2 regions of the Paraliobacillus sp. JSM ZJ581 genome follow, and region 2 is predicted to be linked to the other one. Evidence: riboswitches for the same ligand, from Rfam matches in the RefSeq annotation. Region 2 holds a riboswitch; the other holds the start of a gene.
The links. Region 2 has a riboswitch for lysine ahead of dapA (4-hydroxy-tetrahydrodipicolinate synthase). Riboswitches for the same ligand answer to the same signal wherever they lie in the genome.
Positions count from the first base shown of each region.

Region 1 (10,952 bases), on a different contig from region 2:
TGTAAATATATTTGTTTATTTTCTTTTCATCTATATGAAAACAAAGCATAGGTTGCTTCACTTATTTCATTGCCTTTCCCAATAAGTATTCACATATTGTTCTACAACATTATAATTGATAATGATTTTCAATGTCAATTATAATGTAGTTAAATTAGTACAGTGGTGACATAGATCCTCTGTTATGCTGATCAATCATTTAAAATTAGTAGAAAGACATAATAAAAAAGCAACTATTCACTGAAATATAACCTATTTTTCAAATCAATATAACAGCATTTTTTGAATGTTCTAAAAAAATTAAAACACACCGATTATTTATCGATGCGTTTCGCTATAAAATACGCACAACCAAAGTTACAGTACTCATATAAATAGTCTTCTACTGTACTAAATTTCGTATCAAAAGTCGCTTTGGGACTTTGATCATCATAAAATCCTTTTAACCGGAGTTGTTCATATCCCCAATCGCCTACAATAAAATCGTACTTTGTTAAAATATCACTATATCGTTCTTCAAACGCTTTCTCATCAAAACCTGATTTGCTTTCTTCAATTATTTCGTATGTTCTTCCTTGCACTTCAATCATATACTACTCTTCTCCTTTAAAGCATCAAATGAGCAAATAATAAAGATGTATGTTCAATTAGTTTATCATAATTTAGATAAAAAAAACTAGATGAATAAGTAAAGTTGTATATTAAAACAATGAATATTATCGGATTATTTTACCATTTATTGTTTTTTTATTCTTGCACATACTAACATATATGTTAATTGTGCAAGGAGGTCGGAACCATGTTAAAGAAAACATTACTTATATTTTGTATCATTTTTCCTTTTTTTATTTCCCAGGTAATAGCTAATGATAAAGAGTCAGAAGCTATTGCAGCTAAATTAGCTTTATTTAAAAAAACAGCAGCCTTAACACAAATACCTTGGTATTACTTAGCTGCAATTAATCAATATGAATCCAATATTAAAAAAGACAAATCTGAGAACAACTTAATTTCTATTGACATTCCAGAAACACTTTGGTTTGGCGTCACTAATCCTGATCATCTTTCAAACGCCGAAATAATAAGTGTCAATGAAGGAATTGGGCAAGACGGAGATGGTGATGGACTTGTTGAACGGACTAATGATGAAGATGTGCTTTACAGCATGGCCAAATGGATTGCACGTTATGGAACATCGAAACAAGATATTAACATTGCATTATGGAATTACTATAACCGTGCACTTACTGTAAAATCTATTGAGCAAATCGCTCTTGTATACAATACTTTTGGCACAATTAATCTCGACGATAGTGATTTTCCAATTCCATTACAATATAACTATACTTACCGTAGCACATGGGGAGATGCACGAGGGTTTGGTGGTAGGAGGATTCATGAAGGAACAGATATTTTCGCAAGTTATGGGACACCTGTAAAAGCTAGTAGATATGGGATTGTTGAAATTGTAGGTTGGAACCGATTTGGTGGTTGGCGAATCGGTATCCGTGATATCTATAATACGTATCATTATTATGCACATTTGAATGGCTTTACAGATGGGTTAGCTGTTGGTGATGTAATTAAGCCAGGTGATGTAATAGGTTCTGTTGGTTCATCTGGCTATGGTCCACCTGGAACTTCGGGAAAATTCCCTCCACATTTGCATTACGGCATGTATAAAGACAACGGATATAGTGAATGGGCTTTTGACCCTTATCCACACTTAAAAAGGTGGGAGCAGCAAGCAAGAAACAAATAGAAAAGACTGGGACAAACGTTGTTGATCTACGTTTCCCAGTCTCTAATCAATTTATTTTGATTTAATTATCGCATAGGTTATGCTAGCAGCTAATCCACCCCAAATAACAACCGCCCCTATGATAAACATTGCAATTGCTGAAACTGACATGTTTCACTCATCCTTTCATTTACTTATTGTCTTGTTTGTTAGGCCATTTTTTGATTGTCATTAATGGACCAATAAATATTGCACCTAAAGCAACCATCCAACCAAAGCGAAATAAAAACTTATATGGGTAACCAGCATAATTAATTTCTAGATCCGTGCTTAAATTCTGTAACATCATATACCCTAAAACAATTGGCGTAATGACAGAAAGACAAAATCTCCACCAAGATCCTAACTTAATATCGGAAACATCATTCGCATAACGTTGTAAGTCCTTAAGTGACCTAGCAAACCAAGCAATGGCTACCACTTCAAACAATCCAGCTAAAGCAACACCATAATTATTAATAAAATAATCAACTGTATCTAATAGATTTAATCCACCTTGATTTGCATAAAGTAATGATACAAGCGCGGCAAGTCCTCCACCAATTGTAACAGCGACACCACGTGACACATTAAATTTTTCTTGTATACCTGCAATATACGTTTCTGAAATAGATATCAATGAAGATAATCCCGCTAATAGTAAAGAGGCAAAGAATAACACACCAAACAATCCTGAGGCAGGCATCTGACTAATAATTTCAGGAAAAACCATAAATGCAAGACCTACACCAGTTGTAGCAACATCAGCAATTGCTTGATCTGTTTGTGATGCCATAAATCCTAAAGCCGCAAAAACACCAATACCAGCAAGTAACTCGAAAGATGAATTTGCTAGGCCAGTAATAAATGCGTTGTTTGTAATATCAGATTTTTTAGGTAAATAAGAAGAATAAGTAATCATAATCGCAAATGCAATCGACAAGCTGTAGAATATTTGACCGTAAGCCGATACCCATACTGATCCATCCATAATAGAAGACCAATCAGGTGCAAAGAATGCCTCTAAACCTTCTACTGCTCCTGGAAGTGTTACAGCACGTATAACAATAATGATAAATATAATTGCCAATAATGGAATAAAAATTTTGTTTGCTGCTTCAATCCCTTTTTTTACGCCAAATCCGAGAATAATAAAAACAATCACCCATATTGCTAATAATGGAAACAAAACAGATGGAACCATAGAGCCGAATGTACCAGCTTCAGAAACTTGTAAAAAATCACCTACGAAAAATGCGGTAGGATCATCACCCCAACGTTGACTGAAAGAAAAATAAGCATACATTGCTGCCCAAGCAACAATAATTGGATAATAGGTTGAAATGATAAAAGAAATAGCAATCTGCCACCAACCAACCCATTCCATCCCTTTACTTATCCGCCTAAAAGCCCGAGGTGCTGAACTACGATACTTGTGACCAATCGTATACTCCATTATTAAAAGCGGTATCCCTGCTGTTATTAATGCAAATAAATACGGGAGAAAAAATGCACCTCCACCATTTTCATAAGCAGTAGCTGGAAAACGCCAAATATTTCCTAGCCCAATCGCCGATCCCATCGCTGCAAGTAAGAAACCTAAACGTGTTCCCCATTGTGAACGATTTTCCATGTATAATTCCCCCTCTTCAACTATTCAAATTTTCTGAAAATAAAACAATGTAGAATGTTTTAAATTTTTATTTTTTTCTGATATTTATTGATTATAGCGAGACTACTTACACATGTCAAAAAGAAAATTATGACTATTTTGTGTATATGCTGTTTTCACCAAAAAAAGAGTTGTCCGTAATATTTCGGACAACTCTTTTTTTACGCTCGTTTCTTGTTAACAATCGAGCCTAGTATGAACAAGAGGAGAACAATAACAATGATAGTAGCTATTAGCGAAACAAAGGTTTGTTGTGTAAAACCATAAACAAGATAGCCTACTCCAGCTGCCAAAGCACTCATAAAGGCATATGGTATCTGTGTTAATACATGATCAATGTGGTTTGAACCCGCCCCTGTTGATGAAAGAATCGATGTATCGGAAATTGGTGAACAATGATCGCCAAAAACAGACCCTGCTAAAACAGCAGACATTGCAGGTAATACTAAATCAATATCATAGGCAATTGCAATTTGGGCTGCTATAGGTAACATAATACCAAATGTGCCCCACGATGTTCCTGTAGATAAAGCCATAAAACCAGCAACGATAAATAATAATATAGGTAAATAATTCGCATTGAAAGATAGACGCTCAACAACCTCAGCTAAATAATCTCCAGTACCAATTAAATTAATAATCGATCCGATCATCCACGCAAGAATTAAAATATATATAGCTGGGAGCATCGATTTAATACCCTCTTTAAAAATTAAAATCGTCGTGGATGTGGAAGAACCTTGCTTTAGACTTAGAAATAACGAAACGAATACAGTCGCTAATCCTCCTGCAAATAAAGATAAATTTACATTTGTATTTGCAAATAAAGTGAAAATAGTTACTTGTCCTTCTGTTCCTAAATAACCAGTTATAAGCATTGAAATAACTGTTATTAGTACGAGTATGCCTATAGGAAGTAACAAATGACGTATCTTCCCATCTTTATTCGGAGTTAACTTCGATTTTAAATCACCAGCAACATTTTCTTTCGACGTATCAAATAATTCTCCAGTAGCCATTGCTTTATCTTCATGTTTTCGCATTAAACCAAAATTAAAATTAAATATAGCAACAATAAAAACAGATAAGATAGCTGCAAAAGCATAAAAGTTTAGCGGAATCATTCGAACAAATGCTTCTAGCGGTTGATATTCCGTTATTCCCGCTGCTGCAAAAATAGAACCTAATGTACCAATAATAAATGCTCCCCAACTCGATATTGGCGTAATAACCGTAATTGGTGCTGAGGTTGAATCAATGATATAAGCCAATTTCGCTCGAGATACTTTAAATCGATCAGTCACCGGACGTGCTACTTGTCCTACTGCCAAACTATTAAAATAGTCATCGATAAAGATTAGAATACCTAATACAGATGGAATCAATTGCGCCCCTTTCCTTGTTTTCACACGACGTATTGCCCATTCTCCAAACGCTTTATTCCCACCGGATGCTGTCATAAATGCGGTTGTAATGCCTAATAACAATAAAAATGCGAGCAAATATATTTTACTTAGATTCCATCCCTCACCAATGACATAAAAAATATCACGAAAAACAAGCCAAATTTGTTCGAAGCTATCTATTATATTAAATTGATGTAATAAAAGGGCCCCCACAACAATACCAGTACCTAATGATAATAAAATTTTTCTTGTTAAAAGTACAAGCACGAGCATTAGAACAGCAGGGATTAATGAATAAATTGTTCCCTCCACATCATTACCTCCTCAAATTAAATTAAAGAATTTCTCTTTTTGCACTGTTTTCAGGCATCAAAAAAAACAGTAATAGAAATAAACCTATTACTGTTTTTGCATAATTTACAACAAATGATAGTTCAATAAATTATCTTTGATTCGATCAACAGTTCATCACGTGAAAGACATGACAGTATATCTTTTATTCAAAAATATACCAGTAAGGAAGCACTGACAAATGCAATAACCCACTTCGGCAATATAATCCTTTTAACTATCATCTTCGTTGTCAACTCCAATAGTTTACTCATTTTATATTGCGCCTCTATCTCATCGATCTGATAAGGTTTTTAATTCTTTTTTCCTCTCAATATTCTACCAATTTAGCATGATTATTGCAAGGGGTCTACTGGAATAGATAAATTTGGATCTACATCACCATTATTATTATAAAATTGTGGCACCTCACCATTATATCCACCACTACCAATTGGGATTTCTTGCTTTATGTGAGCCGTCTTCGTACCAAAAGGAATAATCGTTCTTATTTCAACTTCAATATGTACGGTTGGCTCAATGTGTATACTATTAATTTTAACACCCGTTACCTTCGTCTCTACTTCAGTACTAACATACCCCACTAGTTCAAGATTAACTGGTATCTTCGGACCTAAATTTGCCAGTAACGGAAGGTTTAATACTTGGCCCAGAGGGATCTCAATCAAATTCGATTTTTGTTGGATCGTTTCTGACGTTGATTGTTCTTGTTGTTCGATATCAACATCTAATGGAGCACTCGTATCTGGAACAACCCCTTGCTCTAATTGATGAATGAAATTTTCTACCCGATATTGAATATTCCGCTGCACACGATTTTCCATTGCTGCGTTAATTTTGTAACTAACCACTTGTCCGTCATCACCATATTGAAACTCAATTAAATCTTCTACTTGCAAATCTTCATTCAATTTTTTATTCACTGCAATGCCCATCGCCATATTTGCATATTGTTTATTTTTTGTTTCAGCAATGTCTAATAAAACTGGTTTAATACCTTTATTTACAATTATCAGACTAATTGAAGTGAGCACTACGAACAGTACAGCCGTTAAAAAAAGCAACTGACGAGTAGCAGGTGGTTTTCGCTGACGTTTTACCCGTGTTTTTTTCCACACAAAAATCCCCCCTATTAGAGCATATGCGCTATATTAGAGGGTAGACATCTTTTGTTTAATCTAAATTGCGTAATCAATCACTGTTAGATTAAGTTCCTTAGACAAATCAATATCATAAGGAGTAATATTTTGTTCTTGCTCTTTAATTACACGAACAATCGGTCTTTCATACATAAGATGATTTTGTTTAACTACTATCGCAATACGATTATCATTCAAACGAATAGTCGATCCATTTGGAAAAACGGCAATTGTATTTTTAAACGTACGAACAATTTCTTGATCGTAAAGTGAGCCACTTCCTGCATACAATATTTCCAGCCCTTCATGAGGAAGCATCGCATCACGATAAATGCGGTTACTTGTAACAGCATCAAACACATCAGCGACTGCTAATATTTTTCCAAACGGATGAATATCTTTTTCTTTAATTCCCCTTGGATAACCCGAACCATCTAAACGTTCATGATGCTGATACGCACAATGTGCTACTAATAACGGGAGTGCTGTGGATTGTCGCAAATAGTTAAATCCTTTTTCCGTATGTGATTTAATCATTTCAAATTCTTTATCATTTAATTTTCCAGTTTTATTTAATATTTCCTCTGAAATAAACATTTTACCAACATCATGTAGCATCGCACCTAGGCCTAATTGATGGATTTGTTTAGCAGGTAGTTTCAATTCTGTTGCAAGGGCTAAAGCATACATCGTTACGTTAACAGAATGAGAGAATAAGTAATCATCACTAATTAATATATGAGACATAACAGTTAACACTTCTTGATCATCTCTTAACTGATCGATCATCGAATCAACAACTTTTGACATGTTCTCATTCGTTTTATCTATCAAATGCAACTTATTTCCTAGATCCATATCTTGATACGTTGCAAATGATTGTTTCACTGTTTGTACCGCTTCGATACGTAGTTCTTCCGAAATCGGTGAAGGAACTAAAATATCTTCAGTCATTTCATCTTTTATATACACATAGGTAATACCTAGTTCTCGTAAGCGATAGACCATTCCACTTGTCAATTTCATATTCTTTTGAATCAGCACTTTGCCTTTATCATTAAATATTGGTTTAGCTAATTCTGAACCCTCTTTAATGGACCTCGTAGCAACTAATCTCATAACGCTCTCCTAACTAAAAGCAATAATCTAACTCAACTACCACAAATAGTATCAAATTTTCAAACAATAATCTACATTATTTTTATATAATCTGTGACTTTTTAATCATTACCGGCATATTTCATTAAAGTTTGTACAAGTAAATCGCGCATAAATTCAGGCACAAAAAATTCCTTCGAGGTTGATCGAGCAATTTCAGGTAATAATTGTCCGAACGTAAACATATCTGCTAGTGCTAAACTATAGGTTCGGTTCATATCTAACGGCTTTTGATTACAGGTGACAGTTTTCAACACTTCATTTCCTTCTATATCTATCTTGGAATCAAGTTCTAATCCAGCAAATGTCATTTTTCCAATTACCTCACCACGAAATCCATAACCTTCAACTTTTAATTCCATAAACGTTTTAGTTAAAACACCACGAATAACTTCTATTAATTCCTTACCAGTTAATTGAACAACGCACGGGTTAATCGGATGTGGACAAATTCGATGAACAGTAGCATAGTTCACTTCACCAGCTGGAAGTGACTCTAGTAATAACCCTGCATTTAACATAGCAAAATCAGCTTTGGTCCAATCGAGTAATGTATCTGTTAATCGTTGTAAAATCATAGTTATTCGGTACCATTCTACTTCTAGTGGATGCTGCAGATTAGCTATTCGTTGATCCAACAACTGATTCGAACGTATTGTTTGCTCTTGGATTAATTGAGCCGATTCCTTATCATCTGACAAGTGATCAATTTGTGTTGCATATGCTTGCTTATTAACTAATTTCTTTTGGGTATGGTCCCAGGTTAGAATTACCTCTCCGACAAAGTGACCAAATTTTCCAGCTGCAGTTAAAATCGATTGATTCACTTCTTTTCCATTTCGAAACAAATGATGGGTATGTCCACCAACAATTACATCTATCATTGGGTAATTTTTTGCTATTTGTTCATCATCATTTATACCAAGATGAGATAATAATATAATAATATCTGCTTGCTTTGTTAATTGTTCTATTTCTCGTTCTAATGCCTCATATGGATCTTCTACTGTCCAACGAAGTGGTTCATAAAAAGCATAGAAAGGGGCAGTTAGACCGATGATGCCTATTGTTAAACCTGAACCCGTTTCTCTATAAGTTGTTGCACGGAGCCAATCAGGGTTATCCCCATCACTACTATGTAAATTTGCACAAACAATTGAAAAATCCGCTTCATCATATAGTTGATACAAGCTGTCATGGTTTAGTGTAATCCCTTCATTATTCCCTAATGTTACGACATCATAATTCGCTTGATTTAATAAAGATACATTTCCTTGTCCTAATAGGGCTTCAGACATCGGATGTACACGATCTAGGTGATCTCCATTATCTAATAAGAGCATATGTTGCTTTTCTTTTAAATGTTTTGCTCGTTTTTCTTTTATAAAAGAAACAATTTTAGGCCAATTTTCAAAATGGCTATGTAAATCACTTGTATAATACAAAAATAACTGTTCTTCCATTTGTTCATACCCCTTTAGTAGGTTCCACTGTTTCTTATTCACTGATATTCGCTACTTCTCATTATATTTTAGCATCCTTTCTTTTGAAAGCGATTATCTATTTATAATTTAAAGAAAAGAGCCCGATAATCATCGGACTCAACTTCTTACTATATTTTTATTAACGGATTGAACCTTCCATCTCGTAACTAATGACTAAAAAAAATCATTAACTATAAAACGCAGTCAAATTACCTGTTAATATAACGTTTGACATTATAGCTTCATCATTAAATATCAATTAGACTTGGTATAAAGTTAGCACGAAAACAAAGAGCAATTAACATATGCAATTAAACTACATTGAGACTTTTCATTCACACTAATTGATAAAATTATAATATATAGAGTTGTTCGTTTTTCGAAAAACTCTTTCTTTATATACCATAACATTTTTCTTGAAAAGAGAAAAGCAAATGATTTTCAAGAAAGAAATTACAACTACACAAGAAATCAAAATCGAAACAATGAAGTTAGAGAATTCACATGAAATGATTGCACAACAGTTTGCTCAATAATTTCACCTCCAAAAGACCATTCAGTTAACTGTTTTAGCAGGAGATATTTAAAGCAAGAATACTAGATTTCTTAACCTTTTAATTTTTATTTCATAAAAAAATGAAATGCTTTAAAAAAGTAAAACTACTTATATCAAAGTTTCCTTACAAAAGTGACATTCTCTTTGTTATTTGAAAACGCTTTAGGTATTTGTTGTTCTTATTCTTAATTCTATTTTCTTATTTTTTTATAGAAAACGTAAATCGCATTACTAAGTACGATAGCTAAAACAACTAGGCATCCTAGCACAAATTTCGGATTCAATTCTTGTTGGATAATTTCTACTTATCAAGTACAATCAATAACACTCAACCTATTGATAAATATTGAGTTTCACATCATTCACTCATCACTATTTTCGTTAAATTCTAAAGATAGAGTAGATTAACTTGTTCAATCACTATTAGTCATTTCTATTATATTACATCTATATTCCAATTCGAAGTTTTGTTTTCAATTTTTTCCTATTTTATTTCAACTTAATCATTTATATCCGAAATTGTTAAGAAGAGAATTTCCATTAATACAACTTAGTCAATTCTCCTACTGACGGACGATTATTTTTTAAGATCCCCATGCTTGCTTTACTGCACACATTTATCGAAAGTTGATCCTGTTAAATCATATGCACGTATAAATTCACACGTATTTTCCTCTCTCATAAAGTTACATCATTTGGCTTTTAAACTCTACAATAAACACCATGCTTGTTCTTTTTTAGTAATGGAAAATTCTTCTTAGTTTCAGTTTATTTTGTTTAGTCAACCAATTTATATTACTTTAGACATGAATTGATTTTATTTAAGCACAAACAAAAAACACCCTTGTCACAGACGTTGTTGTGACAAGGGCTTTCAGTATTAACCGATTGAACCTTCCATCTCATAAGAAATTAGACGATTCATTTCAACTGCGTATTCCATTGGAAGTTCTTTTGTAAATGGTTCTATGAAGCCCATTACAATCATTTCAGTTGCTTCTTCCTCAGAAATTCCACGACTCATTAAATAGAACAATTGCTCTTCTGATACTTTAGAAACTTTTGCTTCGTGCTCCAATGAAATATTTTCATTATAAATCTCATTGTAAGGTATCGTATCTGAAGTAGATTTATTATCCATGATTAATGTGTCACACTCTATGTTAGAACGTGCTCCATCTGCTTTACGCCCAAAATGGACAATGCCACGATAAGTTACTTTACCACCGTGCTTGGAAATTGATTTAGAAACAATCGTTGACGACGTATTTGGTGCTAAATGATACATTTTTGCTCCTGCATCTTGGTGTTGCCCTTTCCCTGCAAATGCAATCGATAAGGTCATCCCACGCGCGCCTTCTCCTTTTAAAATAACAGAAGGGTACTTCATTGTTAACTTAGAACCG
Region 1 covers NZ_JBISEP010000015.1:5,896-16,847, forward strand. The annotation lists gene ACH6CY_RS09485 (YutD family protein) at 315-590, opposite strand; gene ACH6CY_RS09490 (M23 family metallopeptidase) at 800-1,762, shown strand; gene ACH6CY_RS09495 (MetS family NSS transporter small subunit) at 1,814-1,912, opposite strand; gene ACH6CY_RS09500 (sodium-dependent transporter) at 1,932-3,413, opposite strand; gene ACH6CY_RS09505 (Na+/H+ antiporter NhaC family protein) at 3,614-5,170, opposite strand; lysine riboswitch at 5,312-5,488, opposite strand; gene yunB (sporulation protein YunB) at 5,545-6,327, opposite strand; gene ACH6CY_RS09515 (HD-GYP domain-containing protein) at 6,388-7,467, opposite strand; gene ACH6CY_RS09520 (bifunctional metallophosphatase/5'-nucleotidase) at 7,569-9,011, opposite strand; gene sufB (Fe-S cluster assembly protein SufB) at 10,427-10,952, opposite strand, start outside.
Region 1: another riboswitch for lysine. It lies ahead of ACH6CY_RS09505 (Na+/H+ antiporter NhaC family protein); the one in region 2 lies ahead of dapA (4-hydroxy-tetrahydrodipicolinate synthase).

Region 2 (10,952 bases):
AACTTTAACTTATTACATAAAACGTTGTCAATAGAAAATGCAGTATTTACTGAAAATTAGTTAAAATACCTATTAGTGTTGCTTTAAATTTATCTTTATCTTCTTGCGTTAAACGTTTTGGTCCTTTTGTTCTTATTTTTTTCTTTCTAGCTTGTGCGTGTTGATATCTTACTTCTAATAAATAATCTATATTATCTGCTGTATAGATCAATCCTTTATGGTGTAATGCAAAAGCTTTCTTTTCTAAAGCTAATGAGGCTAGGCCATAATCTTGTGTAATTACTAAATCACCCGCACGCAACATGGAAAGTATGCGATAATCAACTGCTTCACGCTCAGAATCAACATAAATAGAAATGACACCCTCTGGATCAGGATGTGTTGAGAAGTGTGCATAACTTTTAACTAAATATACAAGGATGTTTTTAGGTATCGCTACTTGAATAATTATTTCTTTTACGGGACAGGCATCTGCATCGACATATATCTTCATTTTACTCAACCTTTACTAGATAATTGTTATTTACTATTTTATCAGAGTATAGCTTCGGTTATAATAACATTTAGATGTTGGAATAGAAAGAAGGAGACAGATGAAAAAATTAGCAGCAGGTCAAATTGTTACATTAGATGTCGTAAGTGAAGATGAATCTTCTTTTATACTATCTAACGGAGACGAACAAGTGTTTTATAATAAAAAACGTAACAAAAAGAATTTAGCATTCGATCAAAGCTATGAGGTTTTTCTTTATCAGGAAAAAAAGCAATTGTATGCAACAACAGATCTTCCCAGTGCTCGCACGGATGTATTTGATTGGGCAGTTGTAACAAAAGTACAGTTAGATTTAGGCGTGTTTGTCGATATTGGCACTTGTGTAAGCATCTTAGTTTCTAGTGATGATTTACCTGTTTTCACAACGGCCTGGCCTGAAGTCGGCGATGAACTATATGTTATTTTAGACTTGGATAAGAAGGGGAGGTTACTTGCGAAACCGGTAGCTGAGAGTGATTTTGAGGGGACGTGGGATCATGCACCAGAATCATTATTAGACAAAGATATCGAAGGTAGGGTTTTCAGAACGGATAGAGAAGGTGCTGTATTAATTACAGAAGAAGGATATAGAGGATTTATCCATCGTACAGAGCGAAAAGAAGAACCAAGATTAGGCCAGTGGATAAATGGTCGAGTAATTGCAGTAAAAGAAGATGGTACATTAAACATTTCATTACGGCCTCGAAAAAAAGAGGCTAGGCAAACAGATGCAGCGATCATACTGCAATATTTAGTCGATCATAACGGTGAAATGCCTTTTAATGATAAGACAGATCCAGAAATGATCTATCAAGTATTTCAAATTAGTAAATCTGCTTTTAAACGAGCATTAGGCAAACTAATGAAAGAGAAAAAAATTGAGCAAATAGATGGAAAAACACGTTTATTAAAAGAATAAGTAATTAAAAAACAAGGATGGTTTACTGCAAAAAAAGTGAACCATCCTTGTTTTTTATACAACTTGTTCTTGTTTTGTTATTTGCAACGCTCCTCTTAATCTCACACGTTCCTCTTCAGTTAATGGAATTAAAGGTAAACGAACACTGCCTACGTCTAAACCAATCATACATAATGCTTCTTTTACTGGCGTTGGATTAGGAGCTAAGAATAAAGCTTTCATTGTTGGTAATAACTGTTGATGTAAAAGGCTTGCTTGTCTTTGTTCACCATTCATATAATTAGTGATCATTTGTTGCATTTCATTCCCTATAATATGTGAAGAAACGGACACAACACCTCTACCACCAATAGATAATACAGGTAATGTTAAACTATCATCACCACTGTATAAATCAAAATTCTCTTTTGTTTCATTTATAATTGTTGTCATCATATCTAAATTTCCGCTTGCTTCTTTCATTGAGGTTATATTCTTAATTTTAGATAACCGAATGATTGTTTCTACCGAGAGTCCAACAACACTTCTTCCAGGAATATTATAAAGCATAACAGGTAAACTAGTTGCTTCAGCAATTGTTTTGAAATGTTGATACATTCCCTCCTGAGACGGTTTGTTGTAATAAGGAGTTACTAACATGACACCATCAACCCCTATAGTTTCTGCTTTCTTAGTAAGAACGATTGATGCTTGTGTATTATTTGATCCTGTTCCTGCTATTACTGGAATACGTTTATCAACATGCTGAACAACAAAACGAATAAAATCGACTTTATCGTCTTCTGTTAAAGTTGGAGATTCTCCAGTCGTTCCTGTTATAACAATTCCCTCTGTTCCATTCAATAGTAAATGATTAATGACCTCCTTTGTTTTTTCATAATCAATGTTTCTCTCATCATCAAATGGAGTAACCATAGCGGTTAATAAACGACCAAATTGCATGTAAAATTCACCTCTACTCATAATTTAAAAGTAATCTGCGATGCGATTGAATAGAGCGTATCTCATCATAAAAAAACAGCGACGAAGGACTCGGCGCTGCATCAATTAGTATTTTTATGATGCGTGAGATAGCCCTCCATATAGCATGTAATTACTATATGACAGTACTGTATTTATTCAATAACAGTACCAGTGAATAAAATGATGAACGTTTATTCACTTCGGCAAATTCCCCTTTGAGCTTCAATCATTAGCGTTCATCCGCTTCATAAAGCTTACTATTGGTCTTTGCTCCTCTATACTCACTTCAATGTTCAATTGAAGTTATAGAAATATTAGTCATACTTTATCAAATATTTAAGATAGTTGCAATAGCTTCATTGGGTTTATTCACAAGAAAATTTATTATATTTGTCCAACTATAACTAATCAAGTGCAAATAGATTGACAATCTATTTGTTTCTAAATAAAATATAGCGTAACTATTCATAATTTTTAGTCAAATTATTTAAAGCTATATTTATTGGCATGGATAGTGATTATTATAAAAGGTGGTGGCGTTATATGAGGATAAATAAAGATTCGACAATTCAAATTGGTGATTGGGTTAGGGCGAAGTCAAGTAAAGGGATTTTAATGCACGGATTTGTTGAAAAAACTGAATTCAATCATAATGTTGTCCAAATTCACGTTGTTGCTTGTGATAATAAGATGTTGACGGGACAAAGTATTCAAATTAACCCATCAAAAGTTAATCGTTTAACTAGTGATTTCGCAAAAACGGAGAATCAATTATATATATTAATTAACATGGCACTTGAGACTCGTGATGAAGATTGGTTTCATGAATTAGTTTCACAATGGAACAAAATTAAGAAACGCAAAGAACAAAATATATATCATGTAGATTATGAAAGAAACAATTATAGTACAGATTATCGTTTGTAATAAATTAGCTTGGATTGACAGCTACTCTTATCTATGGTAAATAATTAATGTTAGCACTCTTTTTAACTGACTGCTAAATCTAATTATCTGAAAATAAGAGAGGAGCATAAACATGCCAACGAAACAATTTGAAGCAGAGTCAAAAAGACTATTAGAAATGATGATTAACTCCATTTATTCACAACGAGAAGTTTTCCTTCGAGAATTAATCTCAAATGCTAGTGATGCCATTGATAAGCTATATTATAAGGCGCTAACAGATGAGTCTCTTACATTCAACTCAAAAGATTATTACATAAAAGTAAGTGCTGATAAAGAATCTCGGACCTTAACAATCACTGATACAGGAATTGGGATGACCGAAGAAGAGCTGATTAACAATTTAGGTGTTATAGCAAGAAGTGGTTCATTATCATTTAAAAAAGAAAATGACATTAAAGATGGTCATGATATTATCGGCCAATTTGGTGTAGGATTTTATGCAGCGTTTATGGTAGCTGATGCAGTAACTGTTAAAACGAAAGCACTAAATAGTGATCAAGGTTATTTATGGAGATCAGAAGGCGTTGAGGGCTATAGTATTGAACCTGTAAATAAAACAGATACAGGGACCGAAATTGCGTTAACAATAAAAAAGAGTACAGATGAAGATGATTTTGACCAATTTTTAGATGTTGATCAATTAAAGTCAATTATTGTTAAATATTCCGATTTTATTCGTTACCCTATTAAAATGGACATTGTCACTAAAGAACCTCAAGGAGAAGATCAGGATCCTGTTGAAGTTATTGAAGAAAAAACAGTCAATAGTATGATCCCGATTTGGAAAAAGAATAAAAATGAATTAAGTGATGAAGATTATAATCAATTTTACACAGAAAAGCATTACGGTTTTGATCAGCCTCTTCAACATATTCATTTAAGTGTGGACGGAAATATTCGTTACGATGCGATTTTGTATATACCTGAAAGCACGCCATACAATTACTACTCTGCTGAATATGAAAAAGGTCTAGAATTATATTCTAATGGTGTGCTCATTATGAACAAATGTGCAGATCTATTACCTGATTACTTTAGTTTTGTTAAAGGATTGGTTGATTCAGAAGATCTTTCACTTAACATCTCTCGTGAAATGTTACAGCATGACCGTCAGTTAAAATTAATAGCGAAAAATATTAACAAGAAAATTAAGACTGAATTACAAAAGTTACTAAAGAATGACCGTGACAAATACGAAACGTTTTATGCTTCATTTGGACGCCAGCTAAAATATGGTGTCTACAGTGATTTTGGGCAAAACAAAGAAACATTGCAAGATTTATTACTTTTTTATTCATCAAAAGAAAACAAGTTAGTTTCTCTTGCTGAATATGTAGAACGTATGCCTGAAGATCAACCATACATTTATTATGCGACTGGAGAAACGAATGAAAGAATAGAACGCCTACCACAAACGGAAGTTGTCTTAGACAAAGGATATGAAATTCTTTATTTAACCGATGATATTGATGAATTTGCCATAAAAATGCTAGCAACCTATCAAGAAAAAGATTTTAAATCTGTTTCAAGCGGTGACTTAGGGTTTGAACCAGATGAAGAAGAGAATACAGAAGAAGAAATGAAAGAAAATAAAGCATTGTTAGATCATATGAAATCTGTATTGGCAGATAAAGTGAAAGATGTACGCATTTCTAAACGGCTGAAATCACATCCTGTTTGTTTAAGTAATGATGGTGAGATATCCATTGAGATGGAAAAGGTATTAAATATGATGCCTGATAATCCTCAGCTAAAAGCAGATAAAATTTTAGAAATTAACATGCATCACGATGTATTTAAAACAATGCAAACGGCTTATGAAAAAGAGGATATCCAAAAAACGGATTTGTTGACAAATATATTATATCACCAAGCTTTGTTGATTGAAGGACTTTCTATCGACGATCCAGTTACATTTACAAATAATATTTGGAAAGCAATTGCTGAATAGACATTCAAATGAATAAGTAAAGATAGAAAAGGCATACACTAATTAATCAAGTGTGATGTCTTTTTCTATTACGCAATCCTATTGTTTATTTTGAATTTGTCACAAACATGTCATAAAAAAGTCACGGATAGTACACAACTTTATAAACGATTAAGTTTAAAATGTACTAAAGAAAAACATTCTAACCTAATAAATGCTATAATGAAAAAGTTATGAATTTCACAAAGAGAAAATGGAGGGATAGAAGTGGAATTTGATCCAGTCATCATGAGTCGATTAATTACAGCAATGACTTTAGGATTTCATATTATTTTCGCCACCTTAGGCGTAGGTGTGCCATTATTTATTTCAATTGCAGAATTTATCGGAATTAAAAAGAAGGACGAGCATTATATTTTATTAGCACAGCGTTGGGCACGTGGATTTGTAATCACAGTGGCAATTGGTGTTGTGACTGGTACTGCTATTGGATTGCAACTGTCTTTAGTTTGGCCTCAGTTTATGCAACTGGCCGGTAATGTGATCGCATTGCCATTATTTATGGAAGTATTCGCTTTCTTTTTTGAAGCGATTTTCTTAGGGATTTATTTATATACTTGGGATCGTTTTAAAAATCAATATATCCATTGGTTATTTTCTATACCAGTTTTAATCGGGGCAGGAATTTCAGCTGTATTTATCACAACAGTGAATTCATTTATGAATACACCTGACGGATTTTTAATGCAGAACGGTGAGTTTACAGCAGTAAATCCAATAGCTGCAATGTTGAATCCTTCTACACCAACTAGGGTGGCTCACGTTCTAGGTGGATCATATGTGACAGTTGCAGCTATTTTAGCAGCAATTGCAGCATTTGCTTTATTGCGCAAAAAAGGAGCAAAAACATATCATAAGAAAGCATTAAAATTAACTGTTATTTCTATGTTTATCTTTTCTATCTTAACTGCAGTTGCCGGTGATGTTTCTGCGAAATTTTTAGCTACGCATCAGCCAGAAAAACTAGCAGCAGCAGAATGGCATTTTGAGACAGAAGAAAATGCTGATTTGATATTATTTGGTTGGCTGAATGAAGATAATGAAGTAGTTGGAGAAATACGTTTACCTGGATTTTTAAGCTTTCTCGCTCACGGTAATTTTATGAGCGAAGTTACTGGATTGGAGGAATTTCCAGAGAATGAACACCCACCACTATGGATTCATTACATGTTTGATCTGATGGTAACCATTGGTTTCTTTTTATTAGCTATTTCATTTGTTTATCTTCTATTTACGTTCATAAAAAAATGGAATGCCAATAATAAATTATTTTTATGGTTGATCACCTTAAGTGGGCCATTAGCGATGTTAGCTGTCGAATTTGGTTGGATCTATGCAGAGGAAGGAAGACAACCTTGGATTCTCCGTGGGTATATGACAGTGGAGGAAGCAGCAACTAGCTCTCCTTATATCACGCACATGTTCTTTTTATTCTTATTACTTTATATTGTGTTAGGTACATTGTGCGTGATTACTTTACGCAAGCTTTTTAAAAACAACCCGGCAGAGGTAGAACTTGAAAAGCGTTACCCAGTGATTGAGAAGGGAGTGTCAGAGTAATGAGTTATGAAGTAATTGGCATTACCGTACTTTGGTTGTTTCTTTATGGCTATTTGATCATTGCCTCCATTGACTTTGGTGCCGGATTTTTTGCATACTATGCGAAAGTTACCAAAAGAGATCATATTATTAATCAAATCATTTCGCGTTACTTATCTCCAGTGTGGGAAGTAACAAATGTGTTTTTAGTATTCTTTTTTGTAGGAATTGTAGGTTTTTTTCCGAATTCCGCATATTACTTTGGTTCAGCGCTATTAGTACCAATTAGTTTTGCGATTATATTGTTGGCAATTAGAGGATCTTTCTACGCTTTTGAAAATTATGGTTCTAAACAAAGTAATGTATACATGTTTTTATATGGTGCGACTGGACTATTTATCCCAGCTTCTTTATCTACTGCGCTTACCATATCAGAAGGTGGATTTATTACAGAAGAGAATGGTGTAGTATCGTTAAAATATGCAGAATTATTTACAAGTCCTCTATCTTGGAGTATTGTAGCACTCGCCATTACAGCTATATTATTTATTAGTGCTAGTTTTTTAACCTATTATGCTTCACGAGCGAATGACCAAAAAGCACTAAATCTGGTTCGTAAATGGGCGCTATTTTGGGCGACACCTACCATTATTATGGCATTAACTACAATGATTGCTTTAAGTCAACGTAATGAGAGGCATTTTGATAATATGCTTGATTTGTGGTGGGTATTCGGTATTTCAATTGCTTGTTTCTTAATTGGGTTAGGGCTACTCTATATAGGAAGAAATTATGGCATTGCATTTATTGCAATCATGTTGCAGTTTTTCTTTGCGTTTTTTGGTTACGGCATTGCTAAATTCCCATACCTGCTTGATCCGTATATTCATATTGAGGACAGTGTAACAAGTGAGTCGATGGCTATTGCATTAATTATCGCATTTATCGGTGGTCTATTATTACTTATTCCATCATTAATTTTATTAATGCGCCTTTTCTTATTTAATGCAGACTATGCCAAAGGAAAAAAATAACCTTATTTAAAGGAACGATCAATGATGCAACGAATAAAACATTCATTACGCGCACATAAGACTAGCCTATTTTTGCTACTATTATTAACACTGTTATTAGGGGTAGCTATCATTGTGCAGGCTTATTCTATTACATGGATTGTTAATGATATATTTTTAAAAAGAGCTAGCTTCTCATCTATATTAGAGTGGCTTGCTCTTCTATTGCTAGCTTTAATGGCTCGGTCTATTGCAGACTATTATAGTAAAAAAATTGGTGTTCAGATTGCAAGTGCAGTTAAGGAAGAAACAAGAACAAAATTGTTAGATAGATATAAGCACCAAATTACTAATAGTGAAAAGCAAGGACGAGTTGGAGAGAAAGTGAGTATGTTACTTGATGGAGTAGATGAGATGGACAGCTTTTACAGCCAATTCATTCCACAAGTGATGCAAAGTGCTTTTGTACCTTTATTAACATTAATTATTATTTTTACACAACATATTAATTCTGGAATTATCTTGATGGTCACTGCACCGTTTATTCCGATCTTTATGATCGTGATCGGGATAAAGACACAAAAAAAATCCGAAGAAAAACTAGAACAAATGGCAGCTTTCTCTGGATCCTTTTTAGATATATTGAAAGGATTAGTCACCTTAAAAATATTCAATCAAACGAATCAAAAGAAGGATGAATTAGAAAAAAGCAGTTTAGGGTTTCGTGATACGACGATGGAAATTCTTAAAATTGCTTTTACACAATCATTCATGCTAGAAGTAATTTCTATGTTAAGTATCGGCATAGTCGCATTAGAAATAGCCTTTCAACTAGTACTGTATGATGGAATTTCTTTTCACACCGCTTTCTTTATACTTATCTTAGTTCCCGAATTTTTCACTGCATTAAGAGAACTAGGTACGACGTTTCACAATGGTCGTAGTAGTATGGGCGCGACAAAAAAAGTATTTGAAACATTTGAAGAAATTGTTTCTCCTGTGAAGTGGGGAGAGATCGAATTGCCACTTACTGAACAAACGCCTACAATTGAATTCGTTCATGTTTCATTTCATTACGAAAGCTCAGGGTTTTCTTTGGAGGATATAAGCTTTTATTGTCACCCTAATGAGAGGGTAGCTATTGTTGGTCCAAGTGGATCTGGTAAATCGACTTTGCTTCATTTGCTAGCTGGTATGATCAGAACGGAGCAAGGAACGATTCAGATAAATAGGGAGCCGATTGAAAATTACACGGAAAATAGTTGGTTACGCCAGGTAAGTTATATTTCTCAAGATCCATATATTTTCTCTGGAACAATCGCTGAAAATATTGCTTTAGGGTCTGACGAGAATATTGATATGACAGAAATTAAATTAGCTGCACAAAAAGCAGGCATTTCTGAACTAATCGAATCACTTCCTGATAAGTATCAAACTTATATTGGGGAAGGTGCAAGAGGATTATCAAGCGGAGAAAAACAACGTGTTGCTATTGCTCGGGCATTTATTAAAAAGCCAAATATTGTCTTATTAGATGAACCAACACGGGGATTAGATTTACAAACGGAAGGAATTTTACAACAATCAACGAAGGAATTGCAATCATTTGGAACAATCATTACGATTGCTCACCGTTTACATACAATCAAGGATGCAGATAAGATTGTATTCCTACAGAACGGTCAAATAGCTGGTATTGGAACACATCAGGAATTAATTGATACACTACCAGCATATCGAGAGATGGTAACGATCCAGCAAGGAGGAGTAGATAATGACTCCAATTAAACAACTCATTCATGTACTGTTAATGGAAAAAAAAGATATTTTTTATGCTGTTTTGTTTGGTTTTATAGCTGGGATTTCAAGTGTTGGTCTGTTTGCAGCCAGTGGTTATCTGATCTCTAAAGCTGCACTAGAAACACCACTTTATGCACTGATTGTAGTAACTTCGACAGTTAAACTATTAGGGTTTATCAAAGCAGGAGCAAAATATGGTGAACGTTTAGTTTCACACCGCGCAACATTTACGATTTTGAGTAATTTACGTGTTCGTTTCTTTGAAAAATTAGAGCCACTTGTACCACAGGTTTTTCGTAAATATAGAAGTGGAGATCTTTTAGGTAGAGTCGTTGGTGATGTAGAGAGCCTACAAAATTTCTTTTTGCGAGTTTTTTATCCACCAATTGTTTTATTATTAGTGTTTGTCAGTACGATCTTCTTTACTAGTTTTTACTCTTTTTCAGTAGCAATGATTTTACTTGTTGGTTATCTTATAACGACATTTGTCATTCCGTTACTATTTTCTTTAAAACAAATGAAAATCAAACAACAAGTGCGTACAGATCGTGGTCAATTATCTACTGAGGTAACTGATTATATGTATGGGTATAATGAATTAAAATTGTTTCAACAAGCAGAGACAAAAAAACAAGATTTACTGCAAAAATCAAATGTATACATTACAGCTCAAAATAAAGAGAATATGAATAAGGTATTCAACCAATCAGTAACTAGTTTTGTCACATTTGTCACTAGCTGGGTTGTTCTAGCAGTTGGGTCATATGCAGTAGCTGATGGTCAGCTGGATGGTCTTTTCTTAGCAATGCTTGTAATGATCTCGCTAACGGTGTTTGAACCAATTACTCCAATGGGGGTTTTTCCTATCTATTACCAAGAGAGTCAATCAGCTGTTTCAAGGTTAAATGAAGTTGTAGAGGACACTGATATAGAGACAGATTTAGGTGAAGCTCAAGTAAACACAACTGCTGTTCCAACTATTGTGTTTGATCATGTAAACTTTAATTATTTCTCAGATTGGCGCATGACTTTATCAGATATATCACTAACAATAGAAAGTGGTACGAAAACAGCTATTGTAGGAGCTAGTGGTTCAGGTAAATCTACCTTATTACAACTAATGATCAAGCTACAATTTGCACATGATGGATATATAACATGGAATAATCAAAACTATGAAGAGATAGCTGCTGAAGCAATTTGGCAACAATCAAGAGTAGTGCTTCA
Region 2 covers NZ_JBISEP010000001.1:89,383-100,334, reverse strand. The annotation lists gene ACH6CY_RS00555 (YaiI/YqxD family protein) at 47-493, opposite strand; gene ACH6CY_RS00550 (CvfB family protein) at 594-1,451, shown strand; gene dapA (4-hydroxy-tetrahydrodipicolinate synthase) at 1,506-2,393, opposite strand; lysine riboswitch at 2,515-2,700, opposite strand; gene ACH6CY_RS00540 (IDEAL domain-containing protein) at 2,958-3,341, shown strand; gene htpG (molecular chaperone HtpG) at 3,454-5,334, shown strand; gene ACH6CY_RS00530 (cytochrome ubiquinol oxidase subunit I) at 5,602-6,933, shown strand; gene ACH6CY_RS00525 (cytochrome d ubiquinol oxidase subunit II) at 6,933-7,946, shown strand; gene cydD (thiol reductant ABC exporter subunit CydD) at 7,971-9,713, shown strand; gene cydC (thiol reductant ABC exporter subunit CydC) at 9,700-10,952, shown strand, end outside.